Regions from separate parts of the Lysinibacillus sp. NPDC097162 genome, predicted to be linked through region 4. Evidence: riboswitches for the same ligand, from Rfam matches in the RefSeq annotation. Region 4 holds a riboswitch; each other region holds the start of a gene.
The links. A riboswitch is a leader RNA that binds a small molecule or an ion and turns the genes downstream of it on or off. The one in region 4 is predicted to bind S-adenosylmethionine.
Positions count from the first base shown of each region.

Region 1: another riboswitch for S-adenosylmethionine. It lies ahead of ACIQXW_RS13835 (O-acetylhomoserine aminocarboxypropyltransferase/cysteine synthase family protein); the one in region 4 lies ahead of ACIQXW_RS04540 (YezD family protein).
Region 2: another riboswitch for S-adenosylmethionine. It lies ahead of ACIQXW_RS17925 (methionine ABC transporter ATP-binding protein); the one in region 4 lies ahead of ACIQXW_RS04540 (YezD family protein).
Region 3: another riboswitch for S-adenosylmethionine. It lies ahead of ACIQXW_RS22975 (bifunctional homocysteine S-methyltransferase/methylenetetrahydrofolate reductase); the one in region 4 lies ahead of ACIQXW_RS04540 (YezD family protein).

Region 1 is NZ_JBIWDT010000002.1:361,503-366,891, reverse strand. It holds gene scpC (succinyl-CoA:acetate CoA-transferase ScpC) at 1-1,302, shown strand, start outside; gene ACIQXW_RS13840 (glycerol-3-phosphate acyltransferase) at 1,518-2,159, opposite strand; SAM riboswitch class I at 2,317-2,430, shown strand; gene ACIQXW_RS13835 (O-acetylhomoserine aminocarboxypropyltransferase/cysteine synthase family protein) at 2,544-3,845, shown strand; gene ACIQXW_RS13830 (hypothetical protein) at 4,254-4,640, shown strand; gene ACIQXW_RS13825 (homoserine dehydrogenase) at 5,060-5,389, shown strand, end outside.
Region 2 is NZ_JBIWDT010000004.1:250,851-256,239, reverse strand. It holds gene ACIQXW_RS17935 (MetQ/NlpA family ABC transporter substrate-binding protein) at 1-842, opposite strand, end outside; gene ACIQXW_RS17930 (methionine ABC transporter permease) at 905-1,573, opposite strand; gene ACIQXW_RS17925 (methionine ABC transporter ATP-binding protein) at 1,563-2,591, opposite strand; SAM riboswitch class I at 2,676-2,780, opposite strand; gene ACIQXW_RS17920 (thioredoxin family protein) at 2,836-3,147, opposite strand; gene ACIQXW_RS17915 (toprim domain-containing protein) at 3,161-3,502, opposite strand; gene gcvH (glycine cleavage system protein GcvH) at 3,762-4,142, opposite strand; gene ACIQXW_RS17905 (arsenate reductase family protein) at 4,224-4,577, opposite strand.
Region 3 is NZ_JBIWDT010000010.1:24,513-29,901, forward strand. It holds gene metH (methionine synthase) at 1-1,572, opposite strand, end outside; gene ACIQXW_RS22975 (bifunctional homocysteine S-methyltransferase/methylenetetrahydrofolate reductase) at 1,565-3,412, opposite strand; SAM riboswitch class I at 3,503-3,602, opposite strand; gene hemG (protoporphyrinogen oxidase) at 3,728-5,116, opposite strand.
Region 4 is NZ_JBIWDT010000001.1:928,953-934,341, forward strand. It holds gene ACIQXW_RS04525 (DMT family transporter) at 1-536, opposite strand, end outside; gene ACIQXW_RS04530 (LysR family transcriptional regulator) at 671-1,546, shown strand; gene ACIQXW_RS04535 (phosphopantothenoylcysteine decarboxylase domain-containing protein) at 1,644-2,318, shown strand; SAM riboswitch class I at 2,533-2,630, shown strand; gene ACIQXW_RS04540 (YezD family protein) at 2,704-2,859, shown strand; gene ACIQXW_RS04545 (flavin reductase family protein) at 3,072-3,560, opposite strand; gene ACIQXW_RS04550 (hypothetical protein) at 4,274-4,978, shown strand; gene ACIQXW_RS04555 (hypothetical protein) at 4,993-5,389, shown strand, end outside.

The DNA of each region.
Region 1 (5,389 bases), on a different contig from region 4:
GAAGTTGACCAATACTTAGCAGAAGCTGGTGTTATTCGCAAGCGAGGTCCTTTCCAAGGAGACGCAGGTATTCGAAACATGATTAATAGTGGGGAAGTTACTTATGTTGATGCCCATTTATCACACAATGCTGAATTAGTACGCCAAGGCATTATTGGTCCGATTGACTTCGCTATTATTGAAGCTGCTGCTATTACAGAAGATGGCTTATTGATTCCTACAACTTCAGTTGGTAACTCTCCGATTTTCGTACAAGAAGCAGACCAAGTTATCATCGAGCTAAACATAGCACAGCTTGATGCATTAGAAGGTGTGCATGATATTTTTGTTCCAGGACCACAAGGTAAACGTGATCCAATTCCAATGCTAGATGTGTCAGATCGTCTTGGTACAATTGGCATTCCACTAAATTTAGACAAAGTAAAAGGCATTGTTATTTCAGATATTTTGGATGCACCATCAATGATTGTTCCCGCTGATGAAGAAACAGATATTATGGCAAATCATCTACTGAATTTCTTAAGAGAAGAAATTAAAGTAGGTCGTTTAACTACGAGTTTACGCCCACTACAATCAGGTGTAGGTTCAGTGGCGAATGCTGTATTATTAGGTTTCAAAGATTCTGAGTTTGAAAATTTAGAAGTTTATTCGGAAGTACTACAGGATGCTGTATTTGAATTAATGGATGCTGGAAAAGTAAGCTTTGCATCTGCTACTTCTATTACCCTATCTGAAAAAGTAGGAAACCAAGTTTATGGAAATTTTGAAAAATATGCAGATAAATTAGTATTACGACCACAGGAAATTTCTAATCACCCAGAAATTATCCGTCGACTCGGCTTGATCTCTGTCAATACAGCGCTTGAATTAGATATTTATGGGAATGTAAATTCAACTCATGTTTCTGGCACAAAGATGATGAATGGTATTGGAGGTTCTGGAGATTTTGCTCGTAACGCACGATTAGGTATTTTCGTGACAAAATCGTATGCAAAAGGTGGAAAAATTTCTAGTATCGTTCCAATGGTTTCGCATGTAGACCATACCGAACATGATGTGGATGTTATCGTAACAGAGCAGGGCGTTGCAGACTTACGAGGTTTAGCACCTAAAGAGCGTGTCGGTCTAATCATTGAAAACTGTGCGCATCCAGATTATAAAGAGCAATTATGGGCGTACTTTAATGACGCAAATGAAGCAACAGGTGGTCACCATACACCGCATGATTTAGAAAAAGCACTTTCTTGGCATGTGAATTTAGCAAAGAACGGTACAATGCTAGATCCATCATTTGCTAAATAATATATTTAAAAAGTGTTAGATTGACTGCTATCAATCTAACACTTTTTGCTATGCGTTGATGTCTGCTTCTGCGGATGCATTCCACGGGTACACAATCAGCCGTAATCGTCGCTGCCACGCTGTCAGTTGCGTCTTAAGTTTGTACTGTAGCCGAGTAGTCACACCTCTCGTTACCACCAACTAGAGTCCTCAAAGATATGTCTCATCCTCTTGGTTTATACTGACTTTTTAAAGGCAGATGTTACTTTCGGTTCTGTTCCTTGGAATAGCCTTTTAATATTTTCAATATGCAAAATGAACGCTATGCATAAAAGTAGAATGGAAATAATAGTTGGGCCAATTCCAGGTATCCATAAATAAGTTGCCGTACAAAATACAATATAAAATTCTAACACACCGACGATTAAATAGTTTGTAGCAAAAGATAAAATCACAAATAATATAAGTGCACATAAAGCAATTTTCCAATCGACAGCAAGTAAAATCCCAATAATGGAGGCAGTACCTTTGCCACCTTTAAAGCCCATATGGAATGGGAAATTATGCCCTAAAATAACACTAGCAGCCATTGTATAGATTAAGAGCCACGTTTGTATTTCAGTGAATTGTGATGCATTAGAAGAAAAGTAGTAGATGGCACAGAGAATAGCACCGACGCCTTTACCAATATCAATTAGCGCCACTAATAGGCCGTATTTCCAGCCAAGAGAAAGCGTTGCGTTCGAGGCACCAGCATTGCCATGCCCAGTCTTTTTTAAATCTACACCCGATAGAAATTGTGCTACTTTAGATCCGTGGATACAGCCGATTAAATAACCGATGATAATAATAATAAAAAAAATAATGGCTTTTTCCATAAAAAATGCTCCTTTCATTTTTATTTTTTAATATAGTGTATGTGCTCTTATTACGTAAGTTAGCAGACAGAAGTTTCAGAAAAAAATAAATTTTACTGTTGACAGAAAAAAAGTCTATGTTTATACTGTGTAACAACGATGGAAATTGAATCACATACTCTTATCAAGAGCGGCGGAGGGATAGGCCCTATGATGCCCGGCAACCAGTGAGTGACAAACTTGCTAAGGTGCTAATTCCTACAGATTCTTACTTGGATCTGGCAGATAAGGGGAGGAAAACTTGCAACCGCAACCCTCTTCTTAACTGAAGAGGGTTTTTGTTTTCTACACATAAATCCTCCTCATCTCCGGTACCATCGTAAAACCATTAAGGAGGAAGAAAATATGTCGAATTTCAAACCAGAAACATTACTATTACACGGTGGTCAAGAGCCTGACCCAGTGACAGGTTCTCGAACTGTACCAGTGTACCGTTCAACAGCTTTCGTATTTAAAGACACTGCTCATGCGCAACGTCTTTTTGCATTAGAAGAAGCGGGCAATATTTACACACGTATTACAAATCCAACTGTAGATGTTTTTGAAAAACGCGTCGCTTTACTGGAAGGCGGTACAGCAGCAGTAGCACTTTCATCAGGTGCAGCAGCTATCGCATTTTCAATTTTAAATCTAGCAAGTGCAGGGGATGAAATCGTAGCAGCAAGCTCTTTATACGGAGGAACATATAACTTATTAGCAAATACACTACCAAACTACGGTATTAAAACAATTTTTGTAGATGAAACAAACCCTGAGAACTTCCGATCTGCGATTAATGAAAACACAAAAGCAGTGTTTGCTGAAATTTACGGCAATCCAAGTTTAAAGGTTTTAGATGTAGAAGCAGTAGCAACGATTGCACATGAAAATGGCTTGCCATTAATTATTGATAGCACATTTGCTTCACCATATGGCGCAACGCCAATCGACTTTGGTGCAGATATAGTTGTTCACTCAGCAACAAAATGGATCGGCGGTCATGGTACAACTTTAGGTGGCGTAGTTGTAGATGCTGGGAAATTTGATTGGACACAAGGTAGATTCCCTAGATTTACAGAGCCAGACACATCGTATCATGGATTGCGATACGGTATTGATACTGCAGCGGCTGCATTTGCCACAAAACTGCGTGTGCAATTACTACGTGATTTTGGTCCAACATTAAGTGCTGATGCCGCCTTTAACTTACTACAAGGTTTAGAAACGCTTCATTTGCGCATTCCTAAACATAATGAGAATGCGTTAGCAGTTGCTGAATATTTACGTAACCACCCATCCGTGGAATATGTAAACTATAATGGATTAGAGGAGTTTGCTTCCCATGACTTAGCGAAGAAATACTTGAAAAATGGCTTCGGTTCAGTGCTTACATTTGGCATTAAAGGTGGACGAGAAGCAGGTCGTCAGCTAATAGACAGCGTGAAACTATTCTCGCATGTAGCAAACGTTGGAGATGCAAAATCGTTAATTATTCACCCAGCATCTACAACCCATCAACAATTATCTGCTGAGGAACTAATCCAAACTGGCGTATCCGAGTCGCTCATTCGCTTATCAATCGGTTTAGAGGCAGTTGAGGATATTATTGCAGACTTAGAACAAGCAATTGCACAAGTAACACCTACTGAGCAAAAAGTAGAAGCTTAATATAAATTGATAAATTAGGTTCATGTCGTAGCGTTAACGTATTTTCTCATTCGAAGTACCTCATTTGGTAATGCGTATAACGTTGCTACATCAATCATTACCTCATTCGGTAAGTTAACTGAAATTTCCTATAAATAATACCTAGTATTTTTATAAGTATTGTTGACTTGATTAAAACCATGCTATATACTAGGGATTAAGTTAAATGTTCGAATGGCTACCAACCTAGAACAATTTTAAAGATTGTCGATGTTACGTAATTCTAAATACCGCTACAGTTTAGGCGGTAACAATCAATTTGTTTTCATAAGTGCTCCCCCACTTTTGAATAAATATATGAAAAGAGTGTAGCTACATAGCCAGTAGCTACGCTCGCATTAAAAAACTGATCGAAAAGGAGTGTTTTAAATGGGAAATGTTTATCGTGCACAAAATGTAACAGCTTATATAATTTATGAATTAAATGAAAGTCAACATTTTGTGAACAACCTATCCATTCAAAACTTACTTTCGACAGTTGAAATAAAATGGCAACAAACTTTTGGACATAGTGCTTTTGAAGAAATCGTATATGCTAAAGAAGAAGGCTACATAGTCAAAGAAGTTTTTGAAGAGTATGAAGCTAACGGTACAAGTCATATTGCACTACCAGCGACAGAATATTATTTAAAATACGGGTCGTTTCAATTAATTGAACGCACATATGCAGTACCGAACTTTACACAAGAAGAAATAAAGCTAGTGCAATCAGCTTTAGCGCAATATCGTTATCGATTATTTTTACAAGCAAGTTAACTTTCCCTTATATTTTTTAGCTCATTCTCTACTGCTATAGGGAATGAGCTTTTTGTTGCGTTTTACGTTACTTGTGGAAATAGTTACTGCTTTTCAAAAACAGCTTATTCTATAACGGGTATCTTCATACATATATAATAGAAGAAAGGCATTTCTTTTTTTAATAAGAGTTCGTCAAAAGTTGTTCAAATATTATAGATTTATTAATAAAACGTATAATAAAGGCAATGAAACCGATTTCTTTTGCACTCCTAGAGAAAACAATTGTCCATCCTAGAAAGATTTTTCTTGTGCAATGTATTTATTTGCGTTACAATTTTCTTTAGGTTAAATTTTGAATTATTTGAATATGTGCTTGTAGGCACAGACTTTATATATATATAAAACTGGAGAAATGTACGTTGGAGGGAATAACAAGTATGGCAACTATAAAGGCAGCGATTTTAGGATTTGGAACTGTAGGTCAAGGTATCTATCATATATTGAATGAAAAGCGTGAAGAACTTAAACGGAAATTAGGCATTGAATTGGAAGTAGCAAAAATATTAGTAACGGATACTAGTCGTGAACGTGTTCCAGGTACTGCTCATTTATTAACAACGAGTATGGATGAGGTTTTAGCAGAACCTGGCATGCAAGTTGTATTTGAAGCAATTGTCAATGAAGAACCGGCATTTGGTTATTTAAAGCGTGCAGTTGAGCATAAGTGTCATGTGATTACAGCAAACAAAGTGATGTTTGCAAAACGT
Region 2 (5,389 bases), on a different contig from region 4:
CCTTTCCATTCCTTCAGGATGAAGTCTTGGATTTCTTTAGATTTTAATACTTCTAATAATTTTTTAATTTCTGGCTTATTTTCATCTCCAGCACGTACCGCAATAATATTAACATATGGAGATTCTTTATCTTCTAGCTCAATTGCATCATCAATTGGGTTTAAGCCGTTATCAATTGCATAGTTAGAGTTGATAAGAACAGCATCGCCTTCTTCGTTTTCAAACATTTGAACAAGTAATTCTGGTGCAGTATTTGCATCGAATTTAAAGTCTTTTGGATTATCAACGATATCTTTAATTTCTGCTGCTGTTTTGTCGATACCATCTTTTAATTTAATTAAGCCTTTTGCTTCTAACAATGACAGCATACGGCCATGGTCTGAAACTGAGTTCGATAATAAGATTGTTGCACCTTTAGGAAGGTCTTCAAGAGATTTATATTTTTTAGAGTAAATACCGATTGGCTCGATATGTACGCCGCCAGCATTTACGAAATCATAGCCATTATCTTTAATTTGTTGTTCTAGATAAGGGATATGTTGGAAATAGTTTGCTTCGATTTCACCAGACTCTAAATCTTGGTTAGGTAGTACATAATCTTGGTAAGGTTCGATTTCTAAATCAATACCTTCTTTAGCTAAAATCGGTTTTGCTTGTTCTAAAATAACTGCGTGTGGTGTGTTAGAAGCACCAATTTTTAATGTTACTTTTTCTTCAGTTTTTGCACTGTCGTCTGCTTTATCTCCAGATGTTGAACCTGCTTCGTCTTTGTTACCAGCACCACAAGCTGCTAAAGCTAGTACAAGTACTGATAAAAATAATCCAGCTAATAACTTCTTCATTTGTATACACTCCCTTTATTTGTTCAATCAATATGTTAGCGGTAAAAACCGGGTTAACCTTTTTAACGTTTGTCTGTTTTCGTTGTAATCATATCGCCAATCCATTGAATGATAAATACGACTACTAAGATCAAAATAGTTGCCATTAATGTCACATCTTGGCGATTACGTTGGAAGCCATCTAAAAAGGCTAAGTTTCCTAGGCCGCCAGCACCAATAATTCCAGCCATTGCCGTATACCCAACGAGTGCTACAGCCGTTACGGTAATTCCAGAAATAAGTGCCGGTAATGATTCTGGAATTAGTACTTTCCAAATAATTGTGGACGTTTTAGCCCCCATCGAGCGTGCTGCTTCAATAACGCCTTTATCAATTTCTCGTAATGCAATTAATACCATTCGTGCATAGAATGGTGCAGCACCGATAATAAGTGCTGGTAGAGCTGCATTCGCTCCTCGAATTGTCCCAAGTAAAAACTTCGTAAATGGTATTAGTAAAATAATTAACACGATAAATGGTATCGAACGGAATATATTAACGACCGATCCTGTTAAAAAGTTAACGATTTTATTGGCCCATAATTGGTTTGGACTCGTTAAAAAGAGGATTATGCCAATGGCTAAACCAAGTATAAATGTTACGACTGTTGAAAGAGTGGTCATATAAAGTGTTTCATATGTGGCTGTCCACATTTTTTCCCAGTCGACATTCGGAAAGAGACTAGTTAGCATTTGCAATCACCTCCGTTTGTACTTCAACTGTATTTAAATAATTTAGTGCAGCTGCTACATTTGTATCCGTGCCATCAATTTGCACGATAAGAGTACCGTATGCGCCATTTTTAGTTTGTGAGATATTGCCATGGACAATACTAATCTCCACATCAAACTGTTTTACTAAATGCGATATAACAGGTTGCTCTGTTTTTTCACCAACAAAGACAAGCTTAACAAGGTGTCCCGTTGGATAATTTACTCTAAGCTGTGCAACTGTCTCCTGGGTTTCCTTCGTATCCGTAATTTGAGAAACGAATTTTTTAGTAATCGCCGCTTGTGGTGCTTGGAACACTTGTAATACTTCACCACGCTCCACAATTTCTCCAGCTTCCATTACCGCTACACGATGACAGATTTTGCGGATAACATGCATTTCATGGGTAATTAATACAATCGTTAAACCTAATCGTTCGTTAATGTCGACAAGCAAATCAAGAATTGCATCTGTTGTTTCTGGATCTAGTGCCGATGTAGCTTCATCACATAACAACACTTCAGGATTATTAGCAAGTGCTCGTGCGATACCAACGCGTTGCTTTTGACCGCCTGATAGCTGTGATGGATACGCCTTATCACGTCCTTCTAAACCAACAAGTGCAATCAGTTCTTTCACACGTGCGTGTCGCTCACTCTTAGCTATACCTGCAATTTCAAGTGGAAAAGCGATATTTTCAGCAACAGTTCTTGACCAAAGTAAGTTAAAATGTTGGAAAATCATACTTACTTTTTGTCTAGCATCACGCAACTTTTGGCCCTTAATAGATGAAAATTCTTGATTGTTCACCTTCACCGTACCTGTTGTCGGCTTTTCTAAACCGTTTAATAAACGAATCATCGTACTTTTACCAGCGCCACTATAGCCGATAATGCCAAAAATCTCACCTTTGTTAATCGTAAGATTGACATCTTTAACAGCAGTTAATTCGCCATTTGCGGTTTTGTATTTCTTCGTAATATTTTGAAGCTGTATCATAGCGAATACTCCTTTTCTCATATAGAAAACCCCTTCACTCATAGACAAGTAGAAGGGGTCACGTATTTTATACGCTAAACCGTTCTCTCATCTTTCAAAGAAAAATCTTTGAGTGATTTGGCACCTTTTCACATATGTGATGGTTGCCGGGCTTCATAGGGCACTTCCCTCCGCCGCTCTTTATAAGAGTTCGATATATTTAATAGTTTTTAATATAGTTGTTACTTTACCATGCTAGCAAAGTTCAGTCAATTGGTTTTTTTAACAATTCGTATAAAAACGGTACGGATTGAAATGCATAAACCTTCTCTATAACTTTTCCTCCATCGCTAACGAGTAAACAAGGTACACTTTCAATTTGAAAATCATAAGCTATTTGCTCTAAAAAATTTATATTTGCCTTACCTAATTTCAACTGTGGCAGTAACTGTTCTATGATATCCATCATTTTAAATGCAACTGCACAAGTTCCGCACATCGGTGTATATAAATAAAAGGCAGTTTTTTCACCAGATTTTACAGCCGTTTCCCACTGCTCTTTTGACCATTCTTCCATTTTTCACGCAACCTTACAAAATATATTCATTATGGATGGAAAAATGCGCGCGCAATAAAATCATCGCAAGCACTTTCCTCGGTGTAGTTTCTACTTCTTTATAAGTAGGCATTGTTCGCAAATGCTCCGCCTCAGGATAATGTCTGTCCATTAATGCTCGTAGTTTATCTCCTGATGCATCTGCATCAAAAAATGTATATAGCTCACAGCCCTCATATGGGTCGAGTAATTCTTCTAATTGATGCACACCAATTGTACCATTTGTACAAAGTATTGTAACATCTTCACTCAAAATAGGTTTTATTTGAAGCTTATCCGAACGGCCTTCCACGATTAAACATTTCCCTTCGAACATCACGCCACCCCCATTTAGACAGTTATCTACTACAACAATTCATCGCCATTACCAGATTCCATATGATGCATAGATCTACATGTTAACAATCATTTTCACATGTCGCTTCGCAATTTGGACAACATTTTATGGTGAGTCACTGTACTATCGTTTACTTGCAGAATCAAGCTTTGTACACATCAAATTACCAACTAATACCTCGTGCTATATAATAAAAAACGCCGGTGTGTATGCCGACGTTTTTCTATTATAGGCTTGTTTATTCTGCAATCATTTCTTCGTATTGTTCTGCAGTCATAAGGCTTTCAATCTCTGAAGCATCTGCAGGCTCTACAACGATCATCCATGCTTTTTCATATGGTGATTCGTTTACGAATTCAGGGCTATCTTCTAAATCTGCATTTACTTCAACTACAGTACCTGAAATTGGTGCGTATAATTCAGAAACAGTTTTTACTGATTCTACGCTTCCAAATGGATCATCTGTTTTAATTTCGTCGCCAACTTGTGGAAGCTCAACGAAAACGATATCTCCTAATTCAGATTGTGCGAAATGTGAAATACCGATACGTACTTTACCATCTTCTAATTTTACCCATTCGTGTTCTTCAGAGTAACGTAAGTCTTTAGGTGTGCTCATGCCAAAAACCCCTCCATAAATATGTAATATATTCACTTTCAGTGTGCCATACTTCTTTCATAAAAACAAGGATTAAAGCTGTTATTTCCACGCTTGTTCAAAATCTGATTCCTTAAAACCTAACGTTACTTTTTTTCCATCAGTAACAATTGGTCGCTTAATTAGCATACCGTCAGAAGCAAGTAGTGTGAGCTGTTCATCTTCGGGCATTTCCGCCAGTTTATCCTTCAACCCAAGTTCGCGATATTTCATGCCAGATGTATTGAAAAATTTCTTCAGTGGCTGTCCGCTAGCTTGCCAATAACTCTTTATTTGCTCTTTCGTAGGTGGTTGTTCAACAATGTGTACCTCTTCGTATGAAACGCCATTGTCGTTTAACCACTTCTGTGCTTTTTTACAAGTTGTACATTTAGGGTAATGGATAAATTGAATCATATTTATAGGCTCCTCTACTATCATTTCCTGTAGTATACCATCATAACTAGTATGAGCCAAAACGAAACATTTATTGGCTAGTTACGCAAGATAAATTAGTAATGTCGAATGTGGCTACCGCCATTGATTTTCGCTACGGGCGGAAGGTCTGACCAGCATGGAAATTGTTTTAGTGCCTGCCACTTTAGCATAGATACATCGCATTGTATCGGCTCCTATTTCGTAAAAATCCACTACGCTTTCCGCGGGCACAGTGTAAGCCGCAACCCTCGCTAGCGCGCGGTTTGTTTCGTCTTACATTCTGTGCTGTTCCCGCAGGAGTCTTCGTGGATTTTTACTTAATAAATTATAAAATGCATGGTGAATTGTTTGAGTGCCTGGCACCCTGCATATGACACTTAGCATAGATACATCGCATGCATAGTATCGGCTCCTATTTCGCAAAAAATCCACTAGCTTTCCGCAGGCACAGTGTAAGACGTAACCCTCGCTAGCGCGCGGTTTGTTTCGTCTTACATTCTGTGCTGTTCCCGCAGGAGTCTTCGTGGATTTTTACTTAATAAATTATAAAATGCATGGTGAATTGTTTGAGTGCCTGCCACCCTGCCTATGACACTTAGCTTAGATACATCGCATTGTATCGGCTCCTATTTCGTAAAAAATCCACTACGCTTTCCCTCTGGCACAGTGTAAGAAGTACCCCTCGCTAGCGCGCGGTCTGTTTACAACAATATCTACTAGCAAAATTCAGAATTGTTTGTGTGCCTGGCACCCACATAACAAAAGGCAACAAGAATGATTTTCTCGTTGCC
Region 3 (5,389 bases), on a different contig from region 4:
ACGAATGCCCTCGATTGTTTCAAGTGCTGAACCAATATATTGTTCATCCCCTGTACCAACTGGGAACATTAGCGGATCAAAAATAATATCCTCTGGAGCTAAGCCCCATTTCTCTATTAATAATTGATAAGAACGCTCGGCAATTTCTAGTTTACGATGGCGATCTACTGCCATCCCTTGCTCATCAATCGTACCGACAACTAAAGAGCCACCATATTTTTTCACTAATGGCATTACGGCGTCAAAACGTTCTTCGCCATCCTCTAGATTAATAGAATTGATAATGGCTTTACCTTGTGAAAATTTCAGCGCTTCCTCAATTACTTTCTCATCTGTAGAATCAATTACAAGCGGTACTTTTACTTTTTTAACAACTTCCTGCATAAAGCCACGCATATCCTCTAATTCATCACGATCTGGGTTCGCTAAGCAAATATCTATAACATGTGCCCCATTTTTCACTTGTGCACGTGCGATTTCTGCCGCTTCCTCATATTTACCGTCAATAATTAAATTTTTGAATTTTCGGGAGCCAATAACGTTCGTTCGCTCCCCAATAAATAGCGGACGCATCGAATCATCGTATACTAAAGGTTCAATACCAGATACAACATGACCATGTGTACTTTCCGGTAATTGACGCGGCTTTTCATCCTTCAGCACTTCTCGGATTGCCGCAATATGTGCTGGTGTTGTTCCACAACAGCCGCCAACAATATTAAGCCAGCCTTTTTCAGCAAAACCTTTTAATTTTTGAGATAAAGTTTCTGGAGATTCATGATAACAACCTTCCTCATCTGGCAAACCAGCATTTGGATAACAGCTAATATAGCCGGTAGAAAGCTCCGCTAACGAACGAATATGATCTGTCATAAACTCTGGACCTGTCGCACAGTTTAAGCCGACAGATAACGGCTTAATATGCTCAATTGATATGTAAAAGGCATCAATCGTTTGCCCTGCTAGCGTTGTGCCCATTGGCTCAATCGTGCCTGAAATCATAACAGGTAGTTCTTTTCCAGTTTCCTCAAACGCACGTGATACCCCCAGTGTCCCCGCTTTTACATTTAGCATATCCTGACTTGTTTCAAGAAGCAGTACGTCTGAGCCCGCTTCGATTAGTGCCTTTGCCTGTACATAAAAGTTTTCTTCAAGTTCATCAAAGGTAATACCGCCAGTTACTGATAACGTTTTTGTCGTTGGACCCATTGCTCCCGCAACAAAACGGGGCCACTCTGGAGTAGAAAACTCATCCACTACTTTGCGCGCAATTTCTACCGCACGTTTATTAATTTCTTCTGCCTTAGACCCAAGGCTATATTCATTTAATACGAGAGGCGTACCTCCAAACGTATTTGTACAAATAATATCCGCACCAGCCTCTAAATATTTACGGTGAACTTTTTCAAGCACATCAGGTCTAGTTAATACAAGATTCTCGTTACAACCATCAAGCTCCTCGCCACCAAAATCTTCTGCTGATAAGTTTTCATTTTGAAGCATTGTACCCATTGCGCCATCCAGAATTAATATTCGTTTCTCTAGTTGCTCTTCAATCAAGTGCTTAGCCATCTATACTTACCCCTTTTTTCTGTTCATCCAATTGCTCAATAAATTTCATTAACTCTAGCGTCATATCATAGCGTAAAAACGGTGTAATTAAGTAAATACCATTGAAATACTCTGCAGCTACTTCTACTAACTCTTTAGCAATTGCAATCCCTTCTAATGTTGAACGTTCCTTATCTTCACCACATGCCTTCATGCGTGACAGTGCATCGTCAGATAGTTTGATACCTGGTACTTCATGGTGTAAAAACTCAGCGCTCTTATAGCTCGTTACTGGCATAATACCAATATAAATTGGTGCATCTAAATGCTTTGTTGCCTCATAAATTTCAATGATTTTTTCTTTCGTATAAACTGGTTGAGAAATAAAGTAATCCGCACCATGCTCTATTTTTTTCTCTAGTCGAGCTACTGCTCGGTCTAGTACACGTACATTTGGGTTAAATGCTGCCGCTACAGAAAAGTTTGCCTTTTTACGAAGTGGCTTTCCGGAAAATGAAATACCGTCATTTAACTGTTTAATCAGCTGGATTAGCTCCATAGAAGATACATCATAAACGCTTGTGGCTCCTGGGAAATCACCTACCTTAGTCGGATCTCCAGTAACCGCTAAAATATCATGAATGCCAAGTGCATTTAAGCCCATTAAATGTGACTGTAATCCAATTAAATTACGGTCACGGCACGTTATATGCGTTAACGGTCGGACACCGTGCGTTTCCTTCAATAACGCACCCATTGCCACATTACTAATGCGGGGCGATGCAAGTGAATTATCTGCCATCATCACTACATCAGCGCCTGCTTCATATAATTTTTTCGCACCTTGAATAAAGCCGTCAATTTCTAAATGCCTCGGTGTGTCTAACTCCACGATAACCGAACGCTCGCGCTTTACCTTCGCGTGCAATGGCTCATACGTCGCAGGCTCTGCTTCACGTACAACCTGTACTTTTTCAGGCTTTGCTAACTTTTCTTCAATAGGTGTTAACTCTTCTAAATATTTTTTCGCTGCTGCTATGTGCTTTGGTGTTGTACCACAGCAACCACCGATTAAACGAACACCTTGGTCAACCAGTGCAACTGCGGCACGACCAAAATAATCAGCTTCTGACTCATATACGACACGCCCATCCTCTAAATCTAGCAAGGATGCATTTGGATATGCAGACATAAATGCTTTTTCAGGAAGCTCAACTCCTTCAAATGCTTGAATTGTATGATGCGGTCCTAAACGACAATTTACGCCTACTACATCTGCACCAAGAGCCTCTAACTCGTGCAATGCTTGATTTAATGCCATTCCATTTTGTAACACGCCCGGTTCATGCATCGACACCTGCGCAATAATTGGTAGCTTTGTTTTGGCACGTAACATTTTCAACGTTGCGCTTAACTCTTCGAAATCATAATACGTTTCAAGTAAAAGGCCATCTGGATTGCCTGCAAGTAACACATTTGCTTGCTCTTCAACTGTCGATAAAATTTCCTCTAACGTTGCATCACTTTTACGAATACCACGGATGCCTCCAATTGTGCCTAACACAAATTGTCCGCCATCTGCTGCAGCACGTTTCGCAATCGTGATTGCAGCTTCATTAAACTGCTGAACTCGCGATTCTAAACCGTAGCGTGCTAATTTAATCGCATTAGCACCGTAAGTATTTGTCTGAATCACATCTGCACCAGCAGCAATATATTCTTTATGGATTTTTTCAATTAACTTCGGTCTCTGTACATTCATTTCTTCATGGCAGTACTCCAAGCCGTAGCCATATAATACAGTACCAATAGCACCATCTGCAGTTAATACATGTGATTTTAACTTTTCTAGCAATCCCATAAAACGTAACCCTCACTTTCCTTGTATCCAAAAATATAAAAAGCCTTCTTTTAAAAAAAGAAGGCTTTAACGAATCGTAATTGTTTTTCCTTCTCATCTTCGACCAAAAAGGTCTTCTGGATTTAGCACCTGACATTAGTTGGTTGCTGAAGCTTCATAGGGCCAGTCCCTCGGCTTCTCTCGATAAGAATGTAGTATGAATTTTTCAAATAATTAAAAGAATCATATCGTTTACAGGCGATAGAGTCAAGACTATTTCACTTAACAAAGGAGATTTCTCCAGAAAAATATAAAATTTCCGCATTTGTTTTACCGTTATACTAGTTTTTCTCCAAGCTCTTCGCCTATTTTTTTACCATTTTGAATACAAGCACCAATGCCTACTCCGAAATAAGAACAGCCTGCAATCGATAAATTTGGATACCTTTCTGCAAGCTCAGCTGTTAAGCCCTTCAATGCCTCATGATGTGCTAAATCGTATTTTGGCATTTGATCAATCCATTTCGCAACATTAACTACAGTTGGCTTTTCATCAATCCCTAAACTTTTCTTTACATCGTCTAATGCGACAGCAGCTAGTTCTTCATCTGTCATCTTACGTAATTTTTCATACGCAGGATTGATGCTCTTATAAAAGAGTCGTACAAGCAATTTACTATTAGCAGATGTATGCTTCCATTTTCGACTTGTCCAAGTTGCTGCATTGCATTGGACATTTGAATTATGTGACACAATAAAACCCGTTCCATCTGCTGGTAGCACTGCATCCGGTACATCAAAACCTAAGTAAATTGTTATTGCAGAAGCTGTAGTAAATTCCTTAAAATAATGATCTAACGATGGGTCCTGTAATAAGCTTTGCACCGCTTCATTGGGCAACGCTAGAACAACGTGATTAGCCTCAAGCTTTCTACTATTTGCTAATGTAATTGTATATTGCCCTTCATGTTTCTTTACACTTGTTGTTGCTACACCTTTAATAATTTCTACTTCTGTTAACGTTTCTTCAAGGCGGTCAATTAGAGATGATAAGCCTTTTTTAAACGAAATAAACTTTTTATTGGAAGCTTTCATAAATTGTTCGCGATTTGCATCAAACCCCTTGATGATGCTACCGTATTCATTTTTATAATCGATTAAGTACGGCAATGTAGAAGCAATCGAAAGTTGATGTAGGTCACCAGAATATACTCCTGCTAATACTGGCGCTATTTGATTTTGCACAAGCTCTTCACCTAAGTAATACGTTAAAAACTCGCCTATTGAGCTTTCTTTCGTAAAACCTTTATTAGGCATCGTTAAGTCCTGTAATGCGATTTGCTTACCAGCTTCTGATACAAGCGTACTTGCTTCCAGAGATGCTAAACTCATAGGAATACCGAATGTTGAATCAGCTGGTATTGCATGTAATTCGTCGTTTGTATAGATATAAGATACACCTGTTTCGTTGTACACTAGCTCCTGTTCAAAGTTAAGCTCCTGTACTAGCTCCATAACGCCTTTATGACGAGCTACAATTGAATCAGCGCCCGTTTCCATTATAAAACCATGGTCATATGCGGAGTATAGCTTTCCACCTAAGTATGCATTTTTTTCAACAAGTACTAGGTTTACATCTATTTTTTTCTCCAATACTTGACGTTGTAGATAATGCATCGTACATAAACCTGTAATCCCGCCACCCAATACAACTATTGTTTCCATGAAGATCGCCCCTAATTTCTTTATTTATCTCCTATTAGTATAAACTGTTTTTGCAAACATTTACGTTCAACCCATTACAAATTTAGCAAAAATGAGGCAATCAAAAAATAAATAGCCATTGATTGCGCTACGGGTAAATTGTTTGAGTGCCTGGCACCCTTAATAAAAATCCACTTCGTTTTCCGTAAAGGAGGGCAAGAGCACAAAGACAATAACTCCTATCCTACCTGCGGAAAGCAAAGCGGATTGTAAATTAATTTTTTATTTAGAGGA
Region 4 (5,389 bases):
TAAATACCATAAGAAATCGATTCTACGCTACGTGTAAAATGACCGTTTAACAGTAAATAAATCGAATAACATAATGCCGCGATTGCAACTAATATATCGCCCATTTGAAATGTAAAAGAATGTTGAATAGTTAATACTGTAATACCAATCATCGTGCAAATAATTGCAAAACTTACTGCTTTTGATGGCAACTTTTTCTCGATAAAGCTACTGAAAATGGGCACTAAGACTACTGTAAGGCTTAAAATAAATCCTGCATTTGAAACAGAAGTTGTCTCTAATCCAAATAAGCTAAGTGCAAAGACAATGAATAACAGAAAACCTTGAATAGCTGCGTATTTCAATGTTTTGAAATTGACCTTTATCATACGTTTATAAAAAATAATGCCTGCTGCCAAAAATGCGATGATACAGCGTAACGCTACCACATTAAATACAGCTAATGTTTCAAGTCCCATTACCATAAACGTATAAGACAATCCCCAAAACATTGTAACTATGACCATTAATAAATTTGCTTTCCCTTGATTACTCATTATGCACCTTCTATCTCTGTGTACTAAAACAGTTTCATACTAAAATTTACTATATATCTTGTATTGTGATTAGTAAAACGAATGTTTATAATGATTAGTATTAAAAAAATTCATGTATATATGAGGGAATGTGAATGAGTTTAGTCAAATATGAGATTTTAAATAAAGTTGCAGAAGTTTCAAGCTTTACGAAAGCGGCTGACGCTCTTGGATTAACCCAATCGGCAGTTAGTCATGCTGTTTCCAGCTTAGAGAAAGAATGTGGATTTGCCCTTATTCATCGAAGTCGAACAGGTGTGACATTAACGAGCGAGGGACAAACAATGCTTCGGGCTATGCGAAATGTTCTTGATGCGGACGAATTATTACAACAAGAAGCGGCCCATATTCTTGGTGTAACCAGAGGGAAATTGCGAATAGGTGTTATTTCTAGTATTTCTTCCAACTGGATGCCAGAAATTATCCGTATTATGGACAATCAGTTTCCAGGTATACAAGTAGAGTTACGTGAAGGGGACTATTATGAAATTGAACAGTGGCTACAAAGTGGGGAAGTTGATGCTGGTTTTCTTAATGGTCAAAAATCGGAGCAATTTCAATTTATCGAATTGGTCCAAGACCCTCTTTTATGTATAGTTTCTGATCAAAGCTCTCTCTATAATCGTTCAGAAATTGATATTACTGAACTAGAAGACATGCCTTTTATAATGACATCGTATCGAGGAACTAATGATGTAAAAGTAATTTTAGAGCAGTACCATGTTAAACCGAATATTCGATTTGAGCTATCGGAGGAGGTTGGGATTATTTCGATGATTTCACACCATTTAGGCATTACTATTTTACCTCGATTAGTGATTAACCGATTACCGTCCTCATTAAGGGCTATCCCACTAAAGCAAGGTGGTTATCGTACGATAGGTCTAGCCATGAAACATCAAGCCTCACCGGTAACGAAAAAGTTTGCGGAAATTTTAAGTGTGTGGCTAAAAGAACAAAATAAGAAATAGGTTATTTAAGCTTTTTACGTTAAAATAGAACATGTAGATTGCTTATTAATTTGTTATTTTTCAAAAATGATAGTTTGAAAAGAAAAGGTGAGTGTGAGTGGGGACATTACAAGGAAAAACCGTACTCATTACAAGTGGGGGAACACTTGAAAAATGGGATCGTGTGCGAGGGCATACGAATTTATCGAAGGGGTCAATGGGCTGTTATTTGGCTGAAGCAGCTCTAGCCGCAGGTGCAGACGTCATCTATATGCATGGCTATTTTGCACAATTACCGATTAATCAAGATAAAATGCGTACAGTACGCTTTGAAGGTATTGAAGATTTAAGTGACAAGGTTCGTCATGCCGTACAAAATGAACAAGTAGACATCGTTATTATGGCAGCTGCAGGCTCTGATTGGGTCATTGATAAAGTATACGATCAATCGGGGAATTTAATGGAAGGTGCAGGGAAGATGCCGTCTGACGAGCCCCCTGTTATTCACTTTAAAAAAGCACCAAAAGTGTTAGGGCAAATAAAGGGTTGGCAGCCAAATGTCACTTTAGTAGGATTTAAGCTAGAGGCAACGGACGATGAGGAGTTTTTACTGTCCCGTGCACGTCTTCGTATGGAAACAGCCAATGCACAGTTGATGGTTGCCAATAGTTCACAATCTTTATATGGCGGACAAGAGCCACATTGGATTGTACCTGCACAAGGACAACCTATCAAAGTCATTGGTAAACAAGAAACGGCAAAAGTGTTAATGGAATACTTACAAAACGAATAAAGAGCAGCTGTGTAGAATATATAATTCTGCACAGCTTTTTTATGTTTTGAACATTCATACTAATGTTTTCAAGATCTTAAGATTGGATTTTAAGAAAATTTAGAGCAATAAAAATGTACTTTTCTCTCTATTGCATAGTATTCAGCTAGGTTTTATAATATTTGTATTGACAATAGGTTTTCTGAATTATAGAATTATTTCCAAGAAACGTAAACTCTTATCGCGAGAGGTCTGGAGGAATGAGGCATAATGAAGTCTCGGCAACTGAGTTAATCGGTGCCAACTCCAGCAAAGTTATCTGAGAGATAAGGGGAGGCATCAAATCGTCTTGATGCGTGGATCTCTTTTATACACAAAAGTATGAAAAAAAGAAGGGGTGTATCGTATGTCTCAACTGTCTAAGATTGATGATAAGAAATTAGAAGTTATTGCGAAGGCTATTCAAAATTTAGAATTTGGTGAAGTGCAAATTACAATTCAAGATGGAGTTATTGTCCAAATTAATCGACTGGAAAAACAAAGATTTCCTCAAAAAAAGTAAAGCTTTAAAAGAAGCATAGAAATTAACTCGGGACCAAATTTTAAGCTTATTGTCGCCACATAGTGTCCTGAGTTAATGTGCAACATTCATGTACTTGATTCATGTTCCAATATTGTACGCATGTGCAGATTGTTCGTAATGCAAAATATTATTAACGTACAAACAAAAAAAGTAGGCATCTCAAAATAAAATTTGAAATACCTACTTTTTTATTATTCGTAAAAACTCGTTGGGATTTGACCAATATGCCTACGATGATAAAGCAATGGCTCCTTCTGCGCATTATCAATTTCTAAAATATGACCAATGAAAATCGTATGGTCTCCTGCATCGATTTTTTTATATGTTTCGCATTGCAGCGTAGCTAAAGTATCATGTAATATTGGCAAACCATGTAAAGAATTAGACCATTTTACTTGCGCAAATCGGTCAGGGATTTTGCTTGAAAATACCGTACATAATTGTGTTTGATCGTTCGCTAAAATATTTACCGCAAATTTGTCCGTATTACTAAAAAGTGGATGCAGCTGCGATTTTTTGTCCAATGACCATAGGATAAGGAGCGGATCTATGGAAACAGATGCAAAGGAATTGACCGTTAAGCCAATCGGTTCATTCACATCATTGTAAGCTGTGACAACTGTGACACCTGTTGGATAATTACCTAAAGCCTGTTTAAAAGCAGTTACTTTGTCCGTCATACAATCACCTCTTATTATTTTATGGAGAATACGGGTTGTTTGTTCTTGTAGCATTTTTTCTGGTGCTATTATGGATAGCCTACAAAATAATCCAGCAACTGTAAAGCGTATATTATTCAGTTGTTATAATATAAAAATTTCTAAAAAGAGAAAGAAATCTTAAATATGGGTATTTGATATAGTTTTTTAAAGAGATACATATTTTATTTATTGACTATATTAATGACATATGATAAAATTTCCGCAAGAATTTACAATTATAATTTTCTGAAAATTTTAATTGTATATACTTCATAAAAAATGCTTGATTTATTGATTCTTCGGCTATTGAATGAGTTAAGTATTTTCAAATCACTTATAGCCAAGCAATCATTGTTTCAAACCACTTCTATCAGCATCTACTAATATTCTTGAAGCAATAAAAGTATTTGCCGATAATAGTTCCTTTATAGAAGGGAATTTAATAGCATATGTATTTAAGGATTTCTTATTAACCCCTATCTTATTGTATTTATTTATATTTATAAATATTTTAGTTTTGAATATGCCTAAAGCCTTGGGTTGAAGGTTGCTAGTATTCCATCAAGATCGTTAAGAAATAAATGGTATACCAATTCTATGATATTGCCTAATTATAAAAAAAGGTAATTACATAATAGCTATTTGTATAATATTTTTATTAAATATTCATATCAACAAAGGAGGAATTTAAAATGAAAAAATTCTTTTTTGTATTTTTATCGTTTATTCTCTTGTTTTCAGTTGTTACTCCAGGTTTTGCACAAGCAACTGAAGTTGATAATTTAAATTGGGTAGATATTGAAGAAGAAGAAAATTCAATATCTATATTTGAAGCACCAGAAATATTCGATAGTCTAGAAGAAATAGATTGGGATAATGTAGAAGTTTCATTGATAGAAGAAGAAGTAGAATGGCACAATATCCCTATAGAAGTAAATGAAGAAATTTTATCTAATGGAAATAAACCTCGATTTTTGCCACTCGTGGCAAGGCTTGTATTAAGTGGAGGGAAATATGTAATTAGATGGGGTTCTAAGGTGTTTAAAAAAGCACCTAAATCTAAAGTTTCAAATGCTTTGACTAATTTTGAAACTGCAACGTTTAGAGCAGGAAGTCATACTTTTAGATTAACTAAACCAGATATGGAACATATGTTAACTCGACATCACCCGAAATATTGGGATGGGTCAATAAGGGGAAATCAATCGTTTTATAATCCAAATTTAAGTGTAGATGATGTAAAAAGTATTGCTTTAAATATAGCTAAACAAAATAATACGATATTAGCCAAAAAAGGAACAAATGGTATGTTCAGAGTAGAGGGACAAGTAGATGGTGTTAAATACGTACTAGGGATTAAAGATGGGCATATTAGACAACTATATCCAAAAAACTAATGTGAGGTGAATATATGATGGAAGTAGTAACAATTAATGAATTTGTTGTAAAAAGAATTATCGACGATTTGGAAGATGCAGTCAACAATCCTGATAAATATACGATAAGCATAAACGATAATTGGGATGAATTTGTTTCTTTTATCAATAACACTCAAAATAAATATATAGAAGAAGACGGTCTTCTTAGGCTTGATGGTGGGTTATCGATTAAATGCTATAATAAAGAAATTTTAGGTGTTCGATATTGGGACTATCTCCCTGAGCTATGGGGATATATTGTCAATGTGATTGAAGATTACTTAGAGGACGGCATTGGGAAAAGTTATTTTCCTGATCAACCAGTTAAAATACAATTAAAGCAATTAAAAAATAAAAAAGTACAATTTTTATTTGATAACGACGACCATG